Linked DNA regions of Tardiphaga sp. 709. The protein of the gene in region 2 binds, or shares a complex with, the protein of the main gene of each other region. Links are inferred from orthologs where the notes say so. Each region holds a gene or a part of one and is shown on either strand. Other genes may lie near its edges.

Evidence for each region.
Region 1: the proteins of carB (region 2) and carA are in contact, whole or in part, in a solved structure (PDB 1KEE), measured with the Escherichia coli proteins. The link is inferred for Tardiphaga sp. 709 from one-to-one orthologs.

What each region holds. Positions count from the first base shown.
Region 1 is NZ_CP135529.1:1,997,593-2,008,504, reverse strand. Bases 5,515-8,356 are described here. They hold carA (glutamine-hydrolyzing carbamoyl-phosphate synthase small subunit), read right to left. Parts: upstream 7,610-8,356; coding sequence 6,419-7,609; downstream 5,515-6,418. Other genes in these bases: RSO67_RS10015 (glycosyltransferase family 39 protein), read left to right, coding at 7,919-8,356; RSO67_RS10025 (PaaI family thioesterase), read right to left, coding at 5,789-6,283; soxA (sulfur oxidation c-type cytochrome SoxA), read left to right, coding at 5,515-5,750. Outside these bases: RSO67_RS10060 (xanthine dehydrogenase family protein molybdopterin-binding subunit), read left to right, coding at 1-2,095; RSO67_RS10055 (cytochrome C), read left to right, coding at 2,139-2,426; RSO67_RS10050 (NAD(P)/FAD-dependent oxidoreductase), read left to right, coding at 2,428-3,708; sulfur oxidation c-type cytochrome SoxX, read left to right, coding at 3,743-4,165; RSO67_RS10040 (SoxY-related AACIE arm protein), read left to right, coding at 4,178-4,654; thiosulfate oxidation carrier complex protein SoxZ, read left to right, coding at 4,654-4,974; more of soxA, read left to right, coding at 4,971-5,514; more of RSO67_RS10015, read left to right, coding at 8,357-9,544; RSO67_RS10010 (GatB/YqeY domain-containing protein), read left to right, coding at 9,687-10,142; RSO67_RS10005 (fatty-acid--CoA ligase), read right to left, coding at 10,207-10,912. UniProt on the Escherichia coli protein: Small subunit of the glutamine-dependent carbamoyl phosphate synthetase (CPSase).
Region 2 is NZ_CP135529.1:2,657,970-2,670,036, reverse strand. What follows is about bases 5,251-9,247. They hold carB (carbamoyl-phosphate synthase large subunit), read right to left. Parts: upstream 8,916-9,247; coding sequence 5,451-8,915; downstream 5,251-5,450. Other genes in these bases: RSO67_RS13125 (MFS transporter), read right to left, coding at 9,087-9,247; greA (transcription elongation factor GreA), read right to left, coding at 5,251-5,253. Outside these bases: RSO67_RS13160 (heavy metal translocating P-type ATPase), read left to right, coding at 1-1,214; RSO67_RS13155 (LysR family transcriptional regulator), read right to left, coding at 1,467-2,360; trxB (thioredoxin-disulfide reductase), read right to left, coding at 2,393-3,358; RSO67_RS13145 (Lrp/AsnC family transcriptional regulator), read left to right, coding at 3,620-4,099; RSO67_RS13140 (DoxX family protein), read right to left, coding at 4,170-4,574; more of greA, read right to left, coding at 4,777-5,250; more of RSO67_RS13125, read right to left, coding at 9,248-10,259; RSO67_RS13120 (transcriptional regulator), read left to right, coding at 10,375-10,740; RSO67_RS13115 (class I SAM-dependent methyltransferase), read right to left, coding at 10,958-11,653; RSO67_RS13110 (DNA starvation/stationary phase protection protein), read left to right, coding at 11,920-12,067. UniProt on the Escherichia coli protein: Large subunit of the glutamine-dependent carbamoyl phosphate synthetase (CPSase).

The DNA.
Region 1 (10,912 bases), 660 kb from region 2 along the record:
TCCCTTTGGCGGGCCGACCGCAGTCTATGCGGCCGATGGTACGCCTGAGGTCAATGCCTGGGTGGTGATCCGGCCTGATGAGACCGTTGTCGTGCGTATCGCGCGGTCCGAGATGGGGCAGGGAACGCTCACGGGTCTGGCGCAATTGGTCGCTGAAGAACTTGAATGCGACTGGTCCAAGGTGACGACGGAATATCCTACGCCCGGGCAAAGTGTCGCACGCAAGCGCGTCTGGGGGGACTTTTCCACCGGCGGCAGCCGCGGCGTTCGCACTTCGCATGATTACGTCCGCAAAGGCGGCGCGGCTGCGCGCCTGATGCTGATCCAGGCGGCAGCCAATGAGTGGGCCGCGCCCGTGTCGGAATGTGCCACCAGCAAGGGCGTCATCACCCATGTCCCGTCGGGGCGCACCATCACTTACGGCAAGGTCGCGGAAGCGGCTGCTAAGCTGCAGCCGCCGGCCGACGTCAAGCTGAAGGATCCCAAGGACTGGACCATCGCCGGCAAACCGCTGAAGCGGCTCGATACGGTCGAGAAAACCAACGGTAAGATGGTCTACGGCGCCGATATTAAGCTGCCGGGAATGCTCAATGCCGCGATCAAGGATTGCCCGGTGTTCGGCGGCACGCTGAAGAGCTTCGACGACAGCAAGATTCTTGGCATGAAAGGCGTCAAGAAGGTCGTGCGCGTCGGCGAGAGTGCCGTGGCTGTGGTCGCCGATACGTGGTGGCACGCCAAGTCGGCGCTGGAGGCGATGCCGGTCGTCTGGGACGATGGCAAGAACGCCAGCGTGTCCAGCGAGTCCATCGGCAAGTGGCTGCAGGAAGGCCTGGACGCTGCGCAGCCCGCTTTTGTCGGCAACAAGGCTGGCGATGTCAAAGCAGCGTTTGCGGGTGCTGCGAAGACGGTGGAAGCGGTCTACGCCTATCCCTATCAGAACCACGCCACCATGGAGCCGATGAACGCGACGGTGCTCTATACGGCGGAGAAGTGCGAGGTCTGGACCGGGACGCAGAACGGCGAAGCCGTGTTTGCGGCCGCAGTCGAAGCGTCAGGCCTGCCGAGCGACAAATGCGAGGTCTACAAGATCATGCCGGGCGGCGGCTTCGGTCGGCGCGGCATGACCGATTACGTCCGTCAGGCGGTGGCCATCGCCAAGCAGATGCCCGGCACGCCGATCAAGCTGATGTGGTCGCGCGAAGAAGACATGCTGCACGGCCGCTATCATCCGATTACGCAGAGCAAGCTGGTCGGCGCCTTCGATGCCGATAACAATTTGATCGGTTTGCACATGCGGATCTCAGGCCAGTCGATCCTGGCCAGTGTGCGTCCCGAGGGAATGCAGAACGGGATGGATCCCGTCACTTTCCAAGGTCTGAATGCCAGCGGTGAGGCAGCGATCGGCTACACTGTTCCGAATTTGCTGATCGACCATTCCATGCGCAATCCGCATGTGCCGCCGGGCTTCTGGCGCGGCGTCAACGTCAACCAGAATGCGATCTATCTCGAAAGCTTCATGGACGAACTCGCGCATTCGGTCGGTCAGGACCCGCTCGAATTCCGTCGCAAGCTGATGACCAAGCATCCGAAGCATCTCGCGGTGCTCAATGCGGTTGCGGAGAGGATCGGCTGGACGACGCCGGCGCCGCAAGGCGTGTTCCGCGGCATCTGCCAGCATATGGGCTTCGGCAGCTATGTTGCAGCCGCGACGGAAATTTCGGTGACGGGCGGCAACAAGATCAAGATCCATCGCATCGTTGCCGCCACAGATCCGGGTTACGCGGTGAATCCCTGGCAGATCGATCGCCAGATCGCTGGCTCGTTCGTCTATGGCCTGTCGGCGCTGTTCTATGGCGAGTGCACAGTGAAGGGTGGTCGCATCGAGCAGGAGAATTTCGACACCTATCAGTCGATGACCATGAAAGAGATGCCGAAGGTCGAGTCGATCCTGATGCCGTCAGGTGGTTTCTGGGGCGGTGTCGGTGAGCCGACGATCTGCGTTGCGGCACCGGCCGTGCTGAATGCCTATTTTGCTGCGACCGGAAAACGCATCCGTTCCGTGCCACTGAAGAACCACGATATCATCTTTGCGTAACCGACGCGTCGCCATGCTTGCTGCCCATCACTGGATTTCACTCATGAAGACGTTGCGTACCTCACTTGCGATCGGGCTGATCGTCGCCTCGGCGGCGCCGGTCCAGGCGGCATCGGCGCCGCCGCCTGGAGCGGCGTCGTGCTCCGGCTGCCACGCGGCGACATCGCAGGCCATCCCCAACATCTATGGGCGCGATGCCGATGCGACGCGCTCTGCATTGCTGGCCTTTCGCAATGGATCGATGCCGGCCACGGTGATGACGCGGATCGCCAAAGGCTTCTCCGAAGACGAAATCGGGTCGATTGCGGCCTGGCTGGCAACGCAGAAATAGCATGACCCAAAAAAATCATACCTCACGACGGGAGTTTCTTCGCGCTGCCGCTGCGGCGACGGCGTCCCTTGCGCTGGCATCGCCAAGCCTCGCGCAATCGCCTGCGCGCGTCGTCGTGATCGGCGGCGGCTTCGGCGGCGCCAGTTCCGCGCGTGCGCTGCGGCAGCTCGATCCGTCGCTGGATGTCACGCTGGTGACAGCCGATCGTCAATATGTCGCGTGCCCGTTCAGCAACGAGGTCATTGCCGGCGACCGCGCCATCGAAGCCCAGCAATTCACCTACGAGAAAATCGCGGCCGGCGGCATCAAACTCGTCGCGCAAATGGCGCAGACAATCGACCCGCAGGCGCGCACGATCGGTCTCGCCGATGGATCGACGTTGCGCTACGACCGGCTGGTTCTGTCGCCCGGAATCGATCTGCGCTTCGACGCGCTGCCGGGTTATGACGAGGCTGCAGCGTCGCGCATGCCGCATGCCTGGAAGGCCGGTGAGCAGACGCTGCTGCTGCGACGCCAGTTGGAGGCGATGGACGATGGCGGCGTGGTTGCGATCGTCGTTCCCGCCACCCCCTTTAGGTGTCCGCCGGGCCCGTACGAGCGCGCGAGCCTGATTGCGCACTACCTCAAGACTCGCAAGCCGCGGTCGAAGCTCATCATTCTCGACTCGAAAGACGCGTTCTCGAAGCAGCGGCTGTTTCAGGCCGCGTGGCAGGAGCTGTATCCGGGACTGATCGAATGGGTCGCGCTGTCGCAGGGCGGCAAGGTCACGTCGGTCGATCCGGCGACCAATACGCTGGTGACCGATTTCGCGACACATCACGTTCAGGTGGCCAATGTCATTCCACCGCAGCGCGCCGGACGCATCGCGGAGATTGCCGGCGTCACCGATAAATCCGGCTGGTGCCCGATCAATCCCGTCAGCCTCGAGTCCACACAGGTGCCGAACATCCATGTGATCGGCGATGCCTGCATTGCCGGCGCCATGCCCAAATCCGCATTCTCGGCGAATGCGCAGGCGAAGACCTGTGCCGGCGCGATCGTGGCGTTGCTGGCGGGGGCGACGCCGACGTCGCCGAAGCTGATCAACACTTGCTACAGTCTGGTCGCGCCCGACTACGGCATTTCCATCGCGGGCGTCTACCAGCCCCGCAATGGCCTGTTTGCGGATATCGAAGGCGCGGGCGGTACGAGTCCGCTGGATGCGCCGCGTGATGTCCGGGCCCGTGAAGCGATCTATGCGCGATCGTGGTTCGAGACGATCGGAGCAGAGGTCTTTGGTTAGTCGTCGCCGCGCATCGACGCTGTTGTCGGCGAGCGTGGCGACGCTGCTGCTGACTGCTCCGGTCCGTGCGAGTGAACTTGTCCCTTATGCGGTGATTGGCGATGCAATTCCGCTGCCCCTGGCGGGCGCGGTCGGCGACGCGTCGGCGGGCAGGGCGATCGTCGTCAACCGCACATATACGTGTCTGCTCTGCCACAGCGGGCCATTTACCGAACAGAGATTCCAGGGCGATCTTGCGCCAAGCCTTGCCGGCACCGGCAGCCGCTGGTCGGAAGGCCAGTTGCGGCTGCGGCTGGTGGATGCCTCACGCCTCAATGCCGCGACCATCATGCCGTCCTATTATCGTGCAGATGGGTTACAGCGTGTCGGGGATGCATGGCTTGGCAAGCCGATCCTGTCGGCGCAACAAATCGAGGACGTAGTGGCCTATCTGACAACGCTGCAGAACCCATCATGACGAAAGCAATCCATGGCTGAGCTCGATCGATCGACTCGCCGCCAGTTTCTGGCGACGGCCGGTGGCGCTGCGCTCGGCGCGGTGTCACTCGTGCATGTCGGCCCGGCCCATGCGACGCCGGACACCATGAAGGCGGCCATCCGCGATATCGTCAACGGCGCCGCGGTGCGCCCCGGCAAGGTGAAGCTCGACGTCCCGCCGCTGGTCGAGAACGGCAACACGGTGCCGCTCACCGTCACGGTAACGAGCCCGATGAGCGATGCGGATCACGTGGTCAGTATCCACATTTTCAACGAGAAGAATCCGCAGCCCAATGTCGGCAACTTCTATATCTCGCCGCGCGCAGGCCGCGCGCAGATATCGACGCGCATCCGGCTCGCCGATACACAGACACTGACGGCTATCGCGAAACTCTCCGATGGTTCGTTCTGGTCGGCGACCGCCGATGTCGTGGTCACGCTCGCCGCATGTACCGAGGAGGCAACCTGATGGCGTCCGCGCTGATCAACGTTCCGTCAACGGCCAAGCGCGGCGACATCATCGAGATCAAGACCCTGATGTCGCACATCATGGAGACCGGCTTTCGCCATACCGTGACCGGCGAGGTTATCCCGCGCAACATCATCACCAATTTCACCTGCCGCTATAATGGCGATGAAGTGTTCCGGGCCGATCTGTTTCCTGCGTTCTCCGCCAATCCCTTCATCTCCTTCTTTACGGTCGCCACCGAGAGCGGAAAATTCGAATTCCAGTGGATTGGCGACAACGGATTTCAGGAAACCGCGTCGGCCAGCATCACGGTCACATGAGACGACTGCGCAATATCAGCCTGTCGTTGCTGGCAACCGTCGCTTTCACGTCGCTCATCGAGGCGGCGGAGATCGCGCCGGGCGAGCGACGCTCCGGTGCCAGTTTCATGTCCGTCGAAACCCAGGCCATGCAGAACGACGCCACGGCCAATCCCGGCATGCTGGGGGTGCTGGATGGCGAGGCGCTATGGACCCGGAAGCCCGTCGCCGGCCGTGCTTGCGCGGATTGCCACGGTGATGCCAGCAGCATGCGCGGCGTCGCCGTGCGCTACCCGGCATTCGACGACAAGCTCAATCGCCCGGTCGATCTCGAACAGCGCGTCAATCTCTGCCGCGTCGATCATCAGCAATTGCCGCCGCTCGCCGATGAAAGCCGCGATCTGCTGGCGCTGACCGCATTGATCGGCCGGCAGTCACAGGGGATGCCGATCGAGACGGGCGCCGATTCACGTCTGCAGGCATTCATCGACAAAGGCCGCGATGCCTTCATGCGGCGTCAGGGGCAGTTGAATCTGGCATGCACGAACTGTCACGACGACAACTGGGACAAACGTCTCGCCGGCTCCGCGATCACGCAGGCCCATCCGACGGGCTATCCCGTCTATCGGCTGGAGTGGCAGGGGCTTGGCTCTCTCAAGCGCCGCCTGCGCAACTGCATGATCGGCGTGCGCGCGCAGCCTTACAGCGCCGACGCGCCTGAGATGGTCGAGCTTGAACTCTACCTGATGTCGCGCGCGCGGGGCATGGCAAGCGAAACTCCCGCTGTCAGGCCGTGACGTGTCGAATTTCCGTGAGAGTGCCCGAGGACTCCAGGTCAGGCCGCGTCCTTCGGAATCTCGAACACCAGACACGTCGTGGTGGCATGGGCGATGAGTCGGCCATTGGAATCCGTGATGCGCGCTTCCGCCGTCGCCGCGCGGCGGCCGACATTCAGCGTCTTGCCTTCGGTGCGCACGGTGCCGCTATCCTTGCTCATGCCGCGGATGAAGCTGATCTTGAATTCCAGCGTGGTGTAGCCGGTGCCGACAGGCAGCATCGAATGCACAGCCAGTCCCATCGCCGAATCCAGCAGGATCGCCGCGTAGCCGCCATGTACCGAGCCGATCGGATTGTAGTGGCGGAAGCCGGGGACGCTGTGAAACACGACAACACCGGGTTCTGCGGTCGAGTCGAACGGCTCGACATTCTCCATGATCGGCGGCTGCGGCAGCTCGCCGGAGAAGATCTTGCGCACAAAATCGAGCCCGGGCATCGAGGCCATCAGGCTGGTGGGGACGACGTCGTAGCGGGGCGTGGGGGCGTCGGTCATGGATCATTCCCGGCAATTGTAATGACGAGCATCATACAAAAGGTGGCGCCGTGTGTCATCTTCTCTGCGTCCAGAACGAAAATGGCCGGGATGATCCCGGCCATGGCGCCTTGATTCCGCAAACTGAAATGAGAGCTACGGCGCCTTGTTCGCCCGCATCAGATCCGCGAACCGCTTGAACAAATAATGCGAGTCGCGTGGACCGGGGGAAGCCTCCGGGTGATACTGCACCGAGAATACCGGCTTGCCGTCGAGCTGGATGCCGCAATTGGATCCGTCGAACAGCGAGATATGGGTCTGCGTCGCGCCCTTCGGCAGCGTCGCTTCATCCACCGCGAAGCCGTGGTTCATCGAGGTGATTTCCACCTTGCCGGTGGTCTCGTCCTTGACCGGATGATTGGCGCCGTGATGGCCCTGATGCATCTTCTTGGTCTTGGCGCCCACCGCAAGGCCCAGCATCTGGTGACCGAGGCAGATGCCGAATGTAGGCACGCCGGAATCGATCACCTGCTTGATGACAGGCACGGCATATTTGCCGGTCTCGGCGGGATCGCCGGGGCCATTCGACAGGAACACACCGTCCGGCTTCAGCGCCATGATCTCTTCTGCCGAAGTCGTGGCCGGAACGACGGTGACCTTGCAGCCTTCGCCGGCCAGCAGACGCAGAATATTGCGCTTGATGCCGTAATCGATAGCGACGACGTTGAATTCAGGATTGGTCTGGCGGCCGAAGCCCTTTTCCCATTCCCAGGGGGTCTCGTCCCAGGTGAAGCGCTGGGCAGATGTCACCATCGGCACCAGGTCCATGCCTTCGAGGCCCGGCCATTCGCGCGCTTCTTCCTTCAGGCCGTGCAGATCGAATTGGCCGTCCTTCGCGTGCACAAGCACTGCATTGGGCATGCCCTTGTTGCGAATCAGCGCGGTCAGGGCGCGGGTGTCGATGCCGGAAATGCCGATGATGCCGCGCGCCTTCAGCCAGGCGTCGAGATGCCGGGAAGAGCGGTAATTCGACGGGTCGGTAATCGCCGAGCGCAGGATCACGCCGCGGGCGCCTGGCGTCGCCGCCATGTTCACCGTCTCGATATCCTCGTCGTTGGTGCCGACATTGCCGATATGCGGGAAGGTGAAGGTAATGAGCTGTCCGGCATAGGATGGGTCGGTGAGGATTTCCTCATAACCGGTCATCGCCGTGTTGAAGCAGACTTCGCCCACGGCCTGGCCTTCCGCACCAAGGCCGAAGCCTTCCAGCACGGTGCCATCGGCGAGCACGAGGAGCGCGGTCGGTTTGTGGTCCGGCCAGGCTGAAGATGTTTCTGAGGGGGTCATGAGGGGACTACATAGTCCGCGCATCCGCTGCCGTCAAAGCCAGAACGGCCGGATTCACACGTCAACCATGGCCTGCAGGGTTAGCAATCGGCGCTTTGGCCGATCAACGGGCCCGGACAGAGCTTAATTAAGGAATAATATCTTATCTGGCAAAATTGTGGTGTTCCGGTTGTCCGGCGAAACCTGCACGCCGATAGCGCGTAATTTGCAGAATGAGATGTAAAATCAACTAATTATAATTACGGATGCTTGCCGGAACTCACTTTCGCCGGTAGCAAGCTACGACTTCCCGTATTTCCGGATATTTCAGTGCAATTGGACTATTTCGCCAAGATGGCCGCGCGCTCGGCCATCGCGCCAGCGCGATGGCGTAGGCCTTTTCTGACCTTCCTCGATGGGATCGAGGCGGGCGGGACGATTCCTGTGCTGATCGTCGGCTTCGCGGGAATCTGGCTGCTGTTTCTGGTGATCGCCTATCAGAGCGGCGATCTGCATGCGGATGCGCTGGAAACCTGGACCCTTGGGCGCGAATTCGCGTGGGGTAATCCCAAACATCCGCCCTTGATGGGCTGGGTCGCGCGGCTGTGGACGCTGGTTTTCCCGCTGACCGACTGGTCGTTCCAGTTGCTGTCGATGACCAATGCCGCGGTGGCGCTCTGGGCCGTCGATCTGATTGCGCGCCGCTTCGTGCGCGGCGATTCGCGAGCCGTCGTGCTGCTGCTGCTGATGCTGCTTCCGGCCTATCAATTCCATGCCCAGCGCTTCAACGCGAACACAGTGCTGCTCGCGGTCTGGCCGCTGGCGACCTATTGCTTCCTGCGCTCCTTTGAAACGCGCGCTATCGGCTGGGCTGCCGCCGCCGGCGTCCTGTCCGCGCTGGCGATGCTCGGCAAATATTATTCGATCTTCCTGATCGCCAGCTTCGCGCTGGCAGCGATCGTGCATCCGCAGCGGGCGGTCTATTTCAGGTCGTGGGCACCGTGGATTTCGGCACTGACCGGACTCATTGCCCTTGGGCCGCACATCCATTGGCTCGTGACGACCGGTGCTACGCCGTTCACCTATGCCATGCAGGTTCACGGCGGCATCGACTTTGGTCAGTCACTCATCGAAGCCAGCATGTTTTTGCTCGGTCTCGCGGCGACGCTGGCGCTGCCGGCTATTGTCTGGGTTTTATCGGCCGAGCTGCGCCTGAAGTACTTTTCGGCCGATTTCCGTGCGATGGGTCCAGGATTGCTGCTGCTGTTCTGGGTGTTCATCGGCACCGTACTGCTGCCGGTTATGACAACCGTCACGCTTGGCACCGACATGCCTTCGCTATGGGCGCTCCAGGGCTTGTTCCTGCCTGCCGTTTTGATCGTCTGCGGCGCCCGCTTCACGCTCGAACGCCTGTATGTGGTCAATATGGTGGTGTTCGTCGCAGGCATCGCCATCATCGCAACCGTTGTGGCGGCTCCGATCCATGCGATTTACCGCAACAGCATCAATCCTAACGAGCGGACTTACTATCGGCTGGCCGCTCAAGAGCTGACCGACCGGTGGCACCAGATGACAGGCCGGCCGCTGCCGCGGATCAGTGGCGACGACGGGCTGGCATTCGCGACGGCCTTTTACAGCCCTGACCATCCCGTCTACAGCCGCCCGTTCCAGTTCCAGTACACTTGGGGCATGCCGCGCGCGACGACGCTGCAGAAGGGGTGGGCTTCGATGTGCTTTGCGACAGATAGCGATTGCCTGATGTGGATGGGCAAGGTCGCGATGCTCGAGCCGCGGCACGTCAGGTTTGATTTCGAGGTTCAGCCCCGGCTATGGGGCCAGGCCGGTATTCCGGCCACCATATCGGCGTTGATGGTTCTGCCATACGTCGCTGGGGCCAATGCGCCCGGGCCGCTGTCCGCAGGCGTGGAGGATTTCAGCTCCAGCCATCGGCAATAGGTTTGGGCAGTAGGTTCAGGCAACAGCTCCGGGCGGCGTCCCCGAGAATTGGCGGGTGCAGTTGTGCATACCCCTTAAAACGCTTAGATCGGGGCCAACCGAGTTCCGGCGCTGCGATTGGCGGCCGCAAGAGGAGACGCAGATGCTGCGCGATGACATCAACAACGCCGTCAAGGACGCCATGCGGGCCAAGGACGAGCGCAAGCTTTCGACGCTTCGCATGGTCAATTCGACTATCAAGAATGCCGATATCGAAGCGCGCGGCCAGAGCAAGCCGCCGCTGTCGGACGCCGATCTGCTGAGCCTGCTGCAGAAGATGATCAAGCAGCGCCAGGAGTCCGTCGAGCTCTATGACAAGGGTGGCCGCGCCGAGCTCGCGACCCAGGAGCGCGAGGAAATCGCGATCATCTCTGCCTATCTGCCGCAGCAGATGTCGGAGGATGAGACCAAGTCAGCCATCGCAGCCGAGATCGCAGCAACCGGTGCTGCCGGCATGAAAGACATGGGCAAGGTGATCGCCGCACTCAAAGCGAAATATGCCGGTCAGATGGATTTCGGCAAGGCCAGCGGCCTGGTAAAGGCCGCGCTCAACGGCTGAGGCTCTCGTCGCCCCACAAATTGGAAACCTCTCCTCGCATGGCGAGGAGAGGTTTTTCTTTTGACTAGGCCGCCGCAGTCGGCAGGCTATACGTCTTGAACTGATCGCGCAGCGCGGTCTTCAGGATCTTGCCCGTCGCGGTGTGCGGGATGGCGTCGACGAACACCACGTCATCCGGCATCCACCACTTGGCGATCTTGCCATCCATGTATTTCAGGATGTCTTCGCGCGTGGCGGTTTGATCCTGCTTGAGCTGTACGATCAGGAGCGGGCGCTCGTCCCATTTCGGATGATAGACGCCGATGACGGCGGCTTCCGCCACCTGCGGATGACCGACGGCAAGGTTCTCCAGATCGATCGACGAGATCCATTCGCCGCCGGACTTGATGACATCCTTGGAGCGGTCAGTGATCCGCATGTAGCCGTGGGCGTCGATGGTCGCGACGTCGCCGGTGTCGAAATAGCCTTCCTCGTCGAGGATCTCGTCCTCGACACGGAAATAGGCGCGCGACACTGACGGGCCGCGCACCTTGAGACGGCCGAAGGTCTTGCCGTCCCAGGGCAGGCTCTTGCCGCTGTCGTCGGTGATTTTCATCTCGACGCCGAATGGCGGATAGCCCTGGGTCTGCAGGATATCCAGCCGCTCGTCGCCTTCGAGCTGGTCGAACGGCGGCTTCAACGCGGCCAGCGTGCCGATCGGGCTCATTTCGGTCATGCCCCAGGCATGGCGCGCGCCGATGCCCATATCGACGAAGGCCTTGATCATCGAG
Region 2 (12,067 bases):
TCGCGGATCGTGTCGCCGGCTGGTTCGTGCCGGCCGTGCTGGCCGCAGCGGTGATTGCATTCATCGCCTGGGCGACCTTCGGGCCGGAGCCGCGGTTCTCGTTTGCGCTTGTTGCTGCGGTCACCGTGCTGATCATCGCGTGCCCCTGTGCACTCGGTCTCGCAACGCCCATGTCGATCATGGTCGGCGTCGGTCGCGGCGCCCATGCCGGCATTCTGGTGCGTGACGCCCAGGCGCTGGAGCGCCTGGAGAGCATCGACACCATTGTGATCGACAAGACCGGTACGCTGACGGAAGGCAAGCCGAAACTGGTGAGCATCTCGCCGGCGGAAGGTTTCAACGAAAGCAACATTCTGCAACTTGCTGCGAGTATCGAACGGTCCAGCGAGCATCCGCTGGCGCAGGCCATCGTCAATGAAGCAAAGCAACGCAATGTGGCGCTGAGCGATGCCAGTGACTTCGCCTCGCCATCCGGCAAAGGCGCGTCGGGTGTGGTCAATGGCAAGCGCGTTGCGCTCGGCAATGCGATGCTGATGGACGAATTGAAAGTGGATACGACGCGCTCCGACGGCGTCGCCGAACTGGCGCGGCAGAACGGTGCGACTGCTATCTTCGTTGCCATCGATGGTAGCGTTGCCGGCGTAATGGCGATTGCCGATCCGGTGAAGCCATCGGCGCAGGATGCGTTGAAGAAGCTGCGTGCCGACGGCCTGCGGATCGTCATGCTCACCGGCGACAATGCGACGACGGCAAAGGCCGTGGCAAAGACACTGGGTATCGATGAGGTCGAGGCGGGTGTGTTGCCAGAGCGCAAGAGTGACGTGGTCACGCGTTTGCGCGGCGAAGGCCGCCGGGTCGCCATGGTTGGCGACGGCGTCAACGATGCACCTGCGCTGGCTGCTGCGGATGTCGGTATCGCCATGGGCACGGGGACCGATGTCGCGATCGAGAGTGCCGGCGTGACCTTGCTGACCGGCGATCTGATGGGGCTGGTGCGTGCGCGCGAACTATCAAAGGCTGTGATGAGCAATATCCGGCAGAATCTGACATTTGCGTTCATCTACAATGCGGCGGGCGTGCCGGTCGCGGCCGGGGTGCTGTATCCGATTTTCGGTATTCTGCTGTCGCCGATGATCGGTGCTGCCGCGATGGCGCTGTCCTCGGTGAGCGTGATCGGGAATGCTCTCCGGTTGGCGAAAGTGAAGCTGGACTGACAATTCGCGGGCGCAAAAAAAGCCGGACTCAAACGAGTCCGGCTCTGAGGTATTGGCCTCGAGAGGCCGACACAATCACCTTCCAAGAGGGATTACTGAGACTTCGCGCCACTGGAGGAGGGGGACAAATGCGCAGCGCAAAATCTCAGCGTCTGAGAAGTATGATCCCTGAAGGTGGCATGCAGCAACGCATCACTTGGCATGTCTGACATGCTGGGAAGCGTGGGCATATCTGCCCTGAAATATTGCGGGTTAGGACGGCCAGCGCTGTGCCTTGCTGACGATGAAGTCGCGGAACACCTGCACACGGGCCACCGTCTTCAACTCTTCGGGATAGACAAAATAAGTGTCGAGTTGAATCGAGTCCGACTCGCTGAAGAGCTGAACCAGGCGATCGTTTTCTTCGACCAGGTAGTCCGGCAATGCTGCAATGCCCAAGCCCTGCTGGCAGGCGCGCATCAAGCCCAGAATGTTGTTGACCTTGAAGTAGGGTTCGCGCGGGCCGGAGCCGTTGCGCCCGGCATCGATCAGCCAGCTGCGATTTTGCAGGTGCGGGGACACCTGGGCGTCGCTGAGCATGATGATGCGGTGCCCGTCGAGTTCGTCGAGGGTGCGCGGGGTGCCGAAATGCTTGATATATTCCGGCGAGCAATAAGCGTGGAATCCCATGGCGAACAGCTTGCGCTGGATCAGGTCCGGCTGGGTCGGCTTGCGGGTGCGGATGGCCACATCGGCCTCGCGCATCGACAGGTCGAGTTCCTCGTCGGTGACGATCAGCGAAATGCGGATTTCCGGATAGAGCGCGGTGAACTCGCCAAGGCGTGGGATCAGCCAGTTGATGCCGACGCCCGGGGTTGTGGTCACCTTGAGGTCGCCGCTCGGCCGCTCGCGGCTGTCGGTCAGCTTCGCGCGGGCCGCCTGGAGCTGCATGAACACATCATGGGCGGTGCGGAACAGCAGGTCGCCCTGTTCGGTAAGGATCAGGCCGCGGGCGTGGCGATGGAACAGCGAGACCGCCAGCTCCTGCTCCAGCGCGCTCACCTGTCGTGAGACTGCCGATTGCGACAGGCCCAGTTGCTCGCCTGCATGCGTGAAGCTCCCCGCTTCCGCTGCCGCGTGAAACACCTTCAGCTTGTCCCAGTCCATATCTGTAAATCCGTCGCGGGTTCGTTTGATCATCATTCGGCCGCTGCGCGGTCATGAGCATGCGCGGCGAGATAGCGCTCAGCTTCGAGGGCGGCCATGCAGCCCATGCCCGCGGCGGTGACCGCCTGCCGATAGGTTTCGTCCGCCACGTCGCCGGCGGCGAAGACGCCGGGCATCGAGGTTGCGGTGGAATTCGGAGCCACTTCGACATAGCCCGAGGGCTTCAGCTTGATCTGGCCCTTGATGAGTTCGGTCGCGGGCGCGTGGCCGATGGCAATGAAGACGCCGTCGGCTGGCACCTGGGTGATGGCGCCGGTCTTGACGTTCTTCAGGCGAACATGGGTGACCTTGGCCGGGCCTTCGGTGCCGCAGATCTCGTCGAGCGCCGAGTCCCAGACCACCTTGATCTTCGGGTGCTTGAACAATCGCTCCTGCAGGATGCGTTCGGCACGGAAATGGTCGCGGCGATGCACGATGGTGACCTGCGAGGCGAAATTGGTCAGGAACAAAGCTTCCTCGACGGCCGTGTTGCCGCCGCCGACCACGATCACTTCCTTGTTGCGATAGAAGAATCCGTCGCAGGTGGCGCAGGCGGATACGCCGCCGCCCTGGAATTTCTCTTCCGACGGGATGCCGAGCCAGCGCGCCTGCGCGCCGGTGGCCAGGATCACGGTTTCGGCGAGATAGACATCGCCGCTGTCGCAGGTCAGGCGGAACGGACGCTGGCTCAGATCCATGTCACTGACCAGATCGGTGACGATCTTGGTGCCGACATGATGCGCCTGTTTCTCCATCTGCTCCATCAGCCAGGGACCCTGGATGACGTCGGCGAAGCCCGGATAGTTTTCGACATCCGTGGTGATGGTGAGCTGGCCGCCGGGCTGGATCCCCTGGATCAGGACGGGCTCGAGCATCGCGCGTGCGGCGTAGATAGCGGCAGTGTAGCCAGCCGGGCCTGAGCCGATGATGACGACTTTGGCATGGATGGGGGCGGCCATGGTCGAGTCCCTTTCTGAAGGGAAATTGGTCATTGCTGAGGCGAAATGTGCCGGCGAACGCATCGCTGCGGCGTCGAAACTGTTGTCTGCTAGTCTAGAATATCTGGCGAGCCATGCAAGAATTGCAATTCGTCCCGGCAATTTTTCCCCCGGAGACACTTAATTTCTGCGATGCACGCGCAATAAAATTGCGCAGGTTGCGGCTCCTGCGCTAAGAGAGTCCAAACGGTTTCTTTGAATACCAGCCAGGATCCGCGCCGCGTGCCGAAAAGCCTAGACGACATCGACCTCAAAATTCTCAGCGAAATCCAGGCCGACGGCCGAATCACCAATGTGGAACTTGCCAAGCGCGTTGGCATCTCGCCGCCGCCTTGCCTGCGCCGGGTCCGGACCCTGGAAGAGGCCGGGTACATCCAGGGCTACCGCGGGTTGCTGGATCCCCGATTGCTCGGTTTCGACGTTACGGTGTTCGCCTCGGTCCACCTGTCGAGCCAGGCCGATGCCGATCTCAAGGCGTTCGAGGATTTCGTCCGCAAGGAGCCGTTGGTGCGGGAATGCTGGATGCTGTCGGGCGAGATCGACTTCATCCTGAAATGTGTGGCGCCTGATATGGCGACTTTTCAGGATTTCGTCGGTCATCTCACGGCTGCACCGCATGTCCGCAACGTCCGCACGTCCTTGGTCTTGCAGAACTCGAAATACGCTGCCGCGGTGCCGCTGGAATTGAAGACCGCGGACTAGACCGCGTTGCTAAAAGCGAAGGGCGCCCACCTTGCGGTGAGCGCCCTTTTTTATTGCCGTGATGTCGAGCTTAGCTCTTCTTGCGCATTATCGCGTCGAGGCTGATCGGGCCTCCGCCTGACGTCGCAAGATAGAGGCAGGAGAAGCAGAACAGGATGGCAGCGGTGCCGCCGTTCAGCAGCGGCAGGAAAACTGGATCCGCGCCTTTAAACATGTGGCCGAGGAAGTAAGCGAAAGCCATTTCACCGGCGAGGATGAACGCAACCGGGCGCGTGAACAGGCCGAGCAGCAGCAGCGCACCGCCGACGAGCTCAAGCCATGCCGCGACCTGGATCAACGGCGGAATATTCGCGAAATAGGGCAGAACCGGAAATTTGAAGATCTTGGCGATGCCATACTGCAGCAGCAGCAGGCCGGTGATGAAGCGGAAAAGGCTTAGTGCAGCAGGCTGAAATTTAGCGAAGGCTTGGTCCATGTCATTAGTCCCCCTGTGATGACCATCGTTTCTAGCATTACTGCAATGCAAAATGCTGGTCACTCTCGTGTGAAAACACGTGAGCTGTGGAAGTATTCCAGAAGTTTCCGTGAGTAGCGATGGCTGGATACCGCAATCAGGGGACAATAAAAAAAGCCGCGCATCATGCGCGGCTTTCTTGTTTCGCGTTGAGCGCTGTCGATCAGCGCCACTCGACCTTTGTGATCTCATACGCCTTGGCCCCGCCGGGAGCGACGACTTCGACCGATGCGCCCTTGCTCTTGCCGATCAGCGCACGCGCCAGTGGCGAGGTAATCGAGATACGACCTTTCTTGGCATCAGCCTCGGGCTCGCCGACGATCTGCCAGACCGCCTTCTTCTCGGTGTCCTCATCGATCAGCGTCACGGTCGCGCCGAACTTGATGGTGTCGCCGGACAGCTTCGAGATATCAATGATATCGGCGCGGGCGAGCTTGTCTTCGATATCGCTGATGCGGCCTTCATTATGCGACTGCTCTTCCTTGGCGGCGTGATACTCGGCATTTTCCGAGAGGTCGCCATGGGAGCGCGCTTCAGCGATCTGCTCGATGATCCGCGGACGGTGCACCGACTGACGTTCCTTCAGCTCGACCTCCAGCGCAGCGTAGCCACCTGCTGTCATCGGGACCTTCTCAACCATTCTCTTCGTCCTTTAACATCATGCGGCACGCGGCGGCGCGCGCATGAAACCATTTCGTTCTGCAAGATGTCGGCTTGGCTGCGCTTGCAGCCAGTTCAGACGCCGGCTTCGAGTGCCGAAACAAAACAAGACGCGACCGGTGAGTTCCGGTCGTGCCTTGCCCAGCTGATCTCGTCGGACCTGCAGTCCGCCCGAATTCAGGCTTCGGAAAAGTAACTCTGCAATGTGCGGACCTCAAGGTCCCCGCCCAGATAGGCCCGGACGCCCTGCGCGGCCGCCACGGCACCCGAAAGAGTGGTGTAATACGGTACTTTATGCAAGAGGGCAGCCCGCCGCAGTGAGCGGCTGTCGGCCAGGGCCTGCGGCCCGTCGGTGGTGTTCAGAACCAGCTGAATCTCGCCATTGGTGATGGCATCGACGATGTGCGGCCGGCCTTCCAGCACCTTGTTGATCTTCTCGGCGGGGACGCCGTTGTCGACCAGGAAGCGCTGGGTTCCCGACGTCGCAAGCACCTTGAAGCCGTTCGACGAGAGCAGCTTCACGGCATCGAGAATGCGCGTCTTGTCGCTTTCGCGCACGGACACGAACACGGTGCCACTGCGCGGCACGCGGGTGCCGCCGCCGAGCTGGCTCTTGGCGAAGGCGATTTCGAACGAGCGATCGATACCCATCACTTCGCCGGTGGAGCGCATCTCCGGGCCGAGCACCGTATCGACGCCGGGGAAGCGCGCGAACGGGAAGACCGATTCCTTGACGCCGACATGATCGAGCTTGCGCTTCTTGAGTTTGAAGTCGGCGAGCTTCTCGCCGGCCATGATACGCGCGGCGATCTTGGCCACCGGCATGCCCATCACCTTGGCAACGAAAGGCACGGTGCGCGACGCGCGCGGATTGACTTCAAGCACGTAGATGTCGCGATCCTTGACCGCGAACTGCACGTTCATCAGTCCGACCACGTCGAGGCCGAGCGCCATGTCGCGGGTCTGGCGTTCGAGTTCGGCGATCATGTCGTCGTCGAGCGAATGCGGCGGCAGCGAGCAGGCCGAGTCGCCGGAGTGAATGCCGGCTTCCTCGATATGCTCCATGATGCCGACGATGAAGGTATCCTTGCCATCGCACAGGCAGTCGACGTCGACTTCGATGGCATCCGACAGATAGCGATCGAACAGCAGCGGATTGGTGCCGAGCACCGTATTGATCTGGCCGGTCTTGTCGTTCGGATAGCGCGCCTTGACGTCGCCGGGCACCAGCTCTGGCAGCGTGCCGAGCAGGTAATCGCCGAGCTGGCTTTCCTCGCGAATGATCTGCATCGCGCGACCGCCGAGCACATAGGACGGACGCACCACCAGCGGCAGGCCGAGATCGGCTGCGACGAGGCGGGCCTGTTCGACCGAATAGGCGATGCCGTTCTTTGGCTGCTTCAGCTTGAGCTTGTCGAGGATGCGCTTGAAGCGATCGCGATCTTCGGCAAGATCGATGGCATCCGGCGAGGTACCGAGGATCGGCACGTCGGCGGCTTCCAACGCGCGCGCGAGCTTCAGCGGGGTCTGGCCGCCGAACTGCACGATCACGCCATGCAGCGTGCCGTTCTGACGTTCGGTGTCGATGATCTCGAGCACGTCTTCGGCAGTCAGGGGCTCGAAATACAGGCGATCCGCCGTGTCGTAGTCGGTCGACACGGTTTCCGGATTGCAGTTGACCATGATGGTCTCGTAGCCGGCGTCGGCGAGCGCGAAGCAGGCGTGACAGCAGCAATAGTCGAACTCGATGCCTTGGCCGATACGGTTCGGGCCGCCGCCAAGAATGATGACCTTGTTCTTGTCGGATGGCTGACTCTCGTCTGCGAAGGCGCCTGCGAAGGACGACTCATAGGTCGAATACATGTAAGCGGTCGGCGAGGCGAATTCGGCAGCGCAGGTGTCGATGCGCTTGAACACCGGGCGCACATCGAGCGAGCGGCGCAGTGCCTTGACGTCGGCCTCGGTCTTGCCGGCGAGCACGGCGAGGCGCGCGTCGGAGAAGCCCATGGCCTTCAGCGTCCGCATGCCGAAGGCGTTGGCGGGCAGGCCATTGGCCTTCACCTTGGCTTCCATTTCGACGATGCCACGCATCTCGGCGAGGAACCACGGATCGATCTTGCAGGAGTTGAAAATCTCCTCATCGGTCCAGCCCAGACGCATGGCCTGGCCGACTTGCAACAGACGGTCCGGCGTCGGTGTACCCAGGGCAGCGCGGATCGCGTTCTTGTCGTCGCCGCGGCCGAGATCCTCGATCTCGATTTCGTCGAGACCGGTCAGGCCGGTTTCAAGTCCGCGCAGCGCCTTCTGCAGCGACTCCTGGAATGTACGGCCGATGGCCATCACTTCGCCGACCGACTTCATCGATGTCGTCAGCGTGCGCGATGCGCCCGGGAATTTCTCGAAGGCGAAGCGGGGAATCTTGGTGACGACATAGTCGATGGTCGGCTCGAATGACGCAGGAGTTGCGCCGCCGGTGATGTCGTTGGCGATTTCATCGAGTGTGTAGCCGACGGCAAGCTTTGCCGCGACCTTGGCGATCGGGAAGCCGGTGGCCTTCGAGGCCAGCGCCGACGAGCGCGACACGCGCGGATTCATTTCGATCACGACCATGCGGCCGTCGGCAGGATTGACGCCGAACTGCACGTTGGAGCCGCCGGTCTCGACGCCGATCTCGCGCAGCACCGCCAGCGAGGCGTCGCGCATGATCTGGTATTCCTTGTCGGTCAACGTCAGCGCCGGCGCGACGGTGATGGAGTCACCGGTATGCACGCCCATCGGATCGAGATTCTCGATCGAGCAGATGATGATGCAGTTGTCCTTCTTGTCGCGGACGACTTCCATCTCGTACTCTTTCCAGCCGAGCACTGACTCTTCGATCAGCACTTCGTTGGTCGGAGACGCGTCGAGGCCGCGCTCGATGATGTCGAGGAATTCTTCGCGGTTATAGGCAATGCCGCCGCCGGTGCCGCCCATGGTGAAGGACGGGCGGATGATCGCGGGCAAACCAATTTCAGACAGCGCCATCAGCGCCTGGCCGAGAGCGTGCTCCTGATAACGCTTGCGGCGGTCGCCTTCATGCAACACCCACTGGCGCTCGTGCTCGGCCAGCGCGTCGCCCGTCAGCTTGGCTTTTTCGGCCTGGTGCTGCTCGCGATACTGCTTCTTCAGCGCGGATGCGTTGGCGAGCCGCGACTTCGGCGTCTCCAGGCCAATCTTCGTCATCGCCTCGCGGAACAGCTGGCGGTCTTCCGCCTTGTCGATGGCTTCTGCGGTGGCGCCGATCATCTCGACGTCGAACTTCTCCAGCGTGCCCTGCTGGCGCAGCGACAGCGCGCAGTTCAGCGCGGTCTGGCCGCCCATGGTCGGCAGCAGCGCAAAACCCTTGGAGCGGTCACCGCGCTCCTTCTCAATGATCTTGGCGACGATCTCGGGTGTGATCGGCTCGATATAGGTCGCGTCCGCCAGTTCCGGGTCCGTCATGATGGTGGCCGGATTGGAATTGACCAGAACGATCCGGTAGCCCTCTTCCTTGAGCGTCTTGACGGCTTGTGTGCCCGAATAGTCGAACTCGCAGGCCTGGCCGATCACGATAGGACCGGCGCCGATGATCAGGATGGTGGATATGTCGGTGCGTTTTGGCATTTAAACTCGCGGTGGTGACAAATCGGCACAAAAAAAGGGCGCGCATACGCGCGTCCCTCGGGCCCGGGCGCCAAACCAGCCATTGACCCCTCAGGGAGCCATAGGCCGATCCTCGCGCGCGGCTGTCTTTAGACCACTATAACGGGGCGGGGAAGGCTTTTGAAGGTGCCATCAACCGGCAATTTGGGCCGGTTTCGGGCGCTTCAGAAGGTGTCCGGCGAGGACGAGCGCGAGGGCTGCCGCCTCGGCGCAGCCGCCGATCCAGCCGAGGTGGTTGGAGCTCAAGGTCGACAGCACCACGCCGCCCAACGCGCTGCCGGCGGCAAAGCCGATATACATGGCGGAGGCGTTCAGCGAGAGCGCGATGACCGAGGCTTCCGGCGTGACGCGCACGAGATGCGCGACCTGTCCGGGATAGAACATCCAGCCGGCAATGCCCTGGGTAAAAATGAAGACCAGAAACAGCACACCCGCAGTGGCGGGCGGCGCGAATATCAGGGCCACCGATTGCAGCGTCAGTGACAGCATCATGCCGATCAGGCCCAGCGTCGAGGTTCGGAGCGGCCCGATACGGTCGGACATCGCGCCGCCCAGGGTGTTTCCGATGGCCGCGGCGACGCCGAAGACCAGCAGTGCCAGACTGATTCCGTTGGCGTCAAAGCCAAGTCGGTGCAGCGGCACAGCCAGATAGGTGAATGAGGTAAAGCCTCCGAGGCCCCACATGCAGGTCACAGCAAGGGTTTTCAGCACTTCGGGATGGCGCGCGACGGCAAGCCTCTGACCGAGTGTGGCAGCAGTGCGTGGCAAACCGCGGGGCAATCCCAGCAGCAGCCCGGCCAATGCGACGGCGCCGAGCGCGGCGACCATCACGAACGTCGACCGCCAGCCAAAATGACTGCCGACCCAGGTTCCGAGCGGCACGCCCAGAACCGTCGCCACCGTCAGGCCGGAGATCACCAGCGACGCGGCGCGGCCACGGCGTTCCGGTGCAGCGATCGCAATTGCGACGGCCATGGCGGTCGGCATGCACAGTCCGGCGCCGACGGCCATCAGCATGCGCGATAGCAGGAGAATGCCGAATGTGGTCGCGACGGCCGCCAAAAGGTTTCCGACGATGAAGCAGACCAGCGCCAGCGAGACGACGGTGCGACGGTCAAAATTGCTGAACAGCACGGCCAGGATCGGCGAGCCGATGGCATAGGTGATGGCGTAAACGGTGACCAATTGTCCCGTGGCCGCCAACGTGACATTCAGGTCCGCTGCCATGATTGGAAGAAGTCCAGCAATTACAAATGCTTCGGTTCCAATCGCAAATGCCGCCACGGCCAGCCAGAAGACGCTCATCGCCAAATCCTTAGTTCAATCTTCGTTGAACTATTGATGCGGCGGTGCAAAATGTCAAATGGTTCAAGAAATATTGAACATTGCGGCAACCGGTCGGAATCACTATTGAGGAGTCATGAGCCGCATTCTTCCGCATCCCACGCGCGAACAGATCGAATTGCCTGGCGTGATGGATTGCCTGAGCGATCCGATCCGGCTGGCGATCGTCTACAATCTGGCCAAACGCGAGAAAGAGGTCGGTGAATTGCGCTGCGGCGATTTCTACGGCCTCAGTGGCAAGTCCAATCTCGCCTATCATTTTGCGAAACTGCGCGAGTCCGGCCTGATGGAAACGCGCGCGGTTGGGACGGCGAGGTTGATGAAACTGCGCCGCGAAGATCTTGAGAGCAGATTTCCGGGTTTGCTGGATGCGGTGCTCGCATCGGCCGAGCGCGATGCCGAGCGCCTGCAACTGCCGGTGCTGGAATTCACCGAAGCCTGACAGCGCCGACCCACGGGTGGCCGACGCACTGGTGAATGTCTGAAAGGTTGGAGGCCCAGCCTGGACTTGAACCAGGATAAAGAGCGATGCATCGCCCCCGCGTAGACATTTCCGCCACCGGGCCGAGCACAATGTTACCGATCACGGCGTGGCGATCCACCTCAAGTTTTGTAAACCGTCTGTTAACCTTAACCGTCCGTTTGCCCGAGCCGATGCCTCAGAATGCGTGGTGGGCGACGAAGGTCATGCGCGACGAATTATGGCCGATATTGACCGGCGCCCGCGACGCGCGGAAACCGGCCGCGGTCAGCTTGGCCAGCATCTCCGCCTCGCTATAGCGCTGCAGGCCAACCTTGGTGCGCAACTGGCGATAGTCGGAGAGGGCCGTGCGCACGAGGCCGACGAAAGCATCCCAGAGAAAGCCGTGTTCCCGGGCGAGCTTCAACAGCGCCATGACATCGGTCGCCATGCCGACATCGGGCTGCAGGATGTCGCCGACCACCAGCTTGCCGCCAGGCGCCAGCAGCCGCTTGATGATTGCGAAGGCATCGTCGAGTTCGGGGCCGCTCATATACTGAGCCACCGAATTCATGACAGCCAGGTCGATCGACTGCGCCGTCATGTTGCGCAACTCTTCCAGCGACCGGACCCGAATTTTGGTGTTGGGCGCGAAGCGGGCGACCAGCCGGCCGCGAACGCCAGGCGCGGGCTCTGCCAGGATCAGCTTGCTGCAGGCATTGGCCACTTTGGCGGCCGAGAGTGCTTCGCCGCAGGCATAGTCGAGCACGACGGCATCCTGAGAGGCGATGTAGCCAATGATATCGCGGGCGATGACCTCAAAATGCACGTCACGATGCAGCTTGCTCGCATAAATCGTATGCGTGGAATCGTAATAATCGATCCAATCTTCCATCGTCTACCCGGCCCGATTGTTGTTCCCGTCGCGGGAACCCCTATATTTGTGATGCGTTGGAGACGGTCTAGAGCGTTTTCAGGCGCGTGGGAAACCGCCTTTCCTCAAGAACCGCAGTTTTCGGAAATTTGCAGTGCTTTCCGTCAAGACCACTCCGATTTTTCCTGAAATCTTCCGCCCTGACGACAATCCCCTCCAGCCATCACATCATCCGACACGGGAAGGTAAGTAACGTGAGCACCAAGACATCGAAAATCGCCGCCGAAATGAATACCCCGACTGACCTCTCAGCCGACGCCGTGGAGAAGGTGGCCAAGGCGCTGAACGGGTTGCTCGCCGACGCCTTCGCGCTCTACCTGAAGACCAAGAACTTTCATTGGCATCTCAGCGGGCGCCATTTCCGCGACTATCACC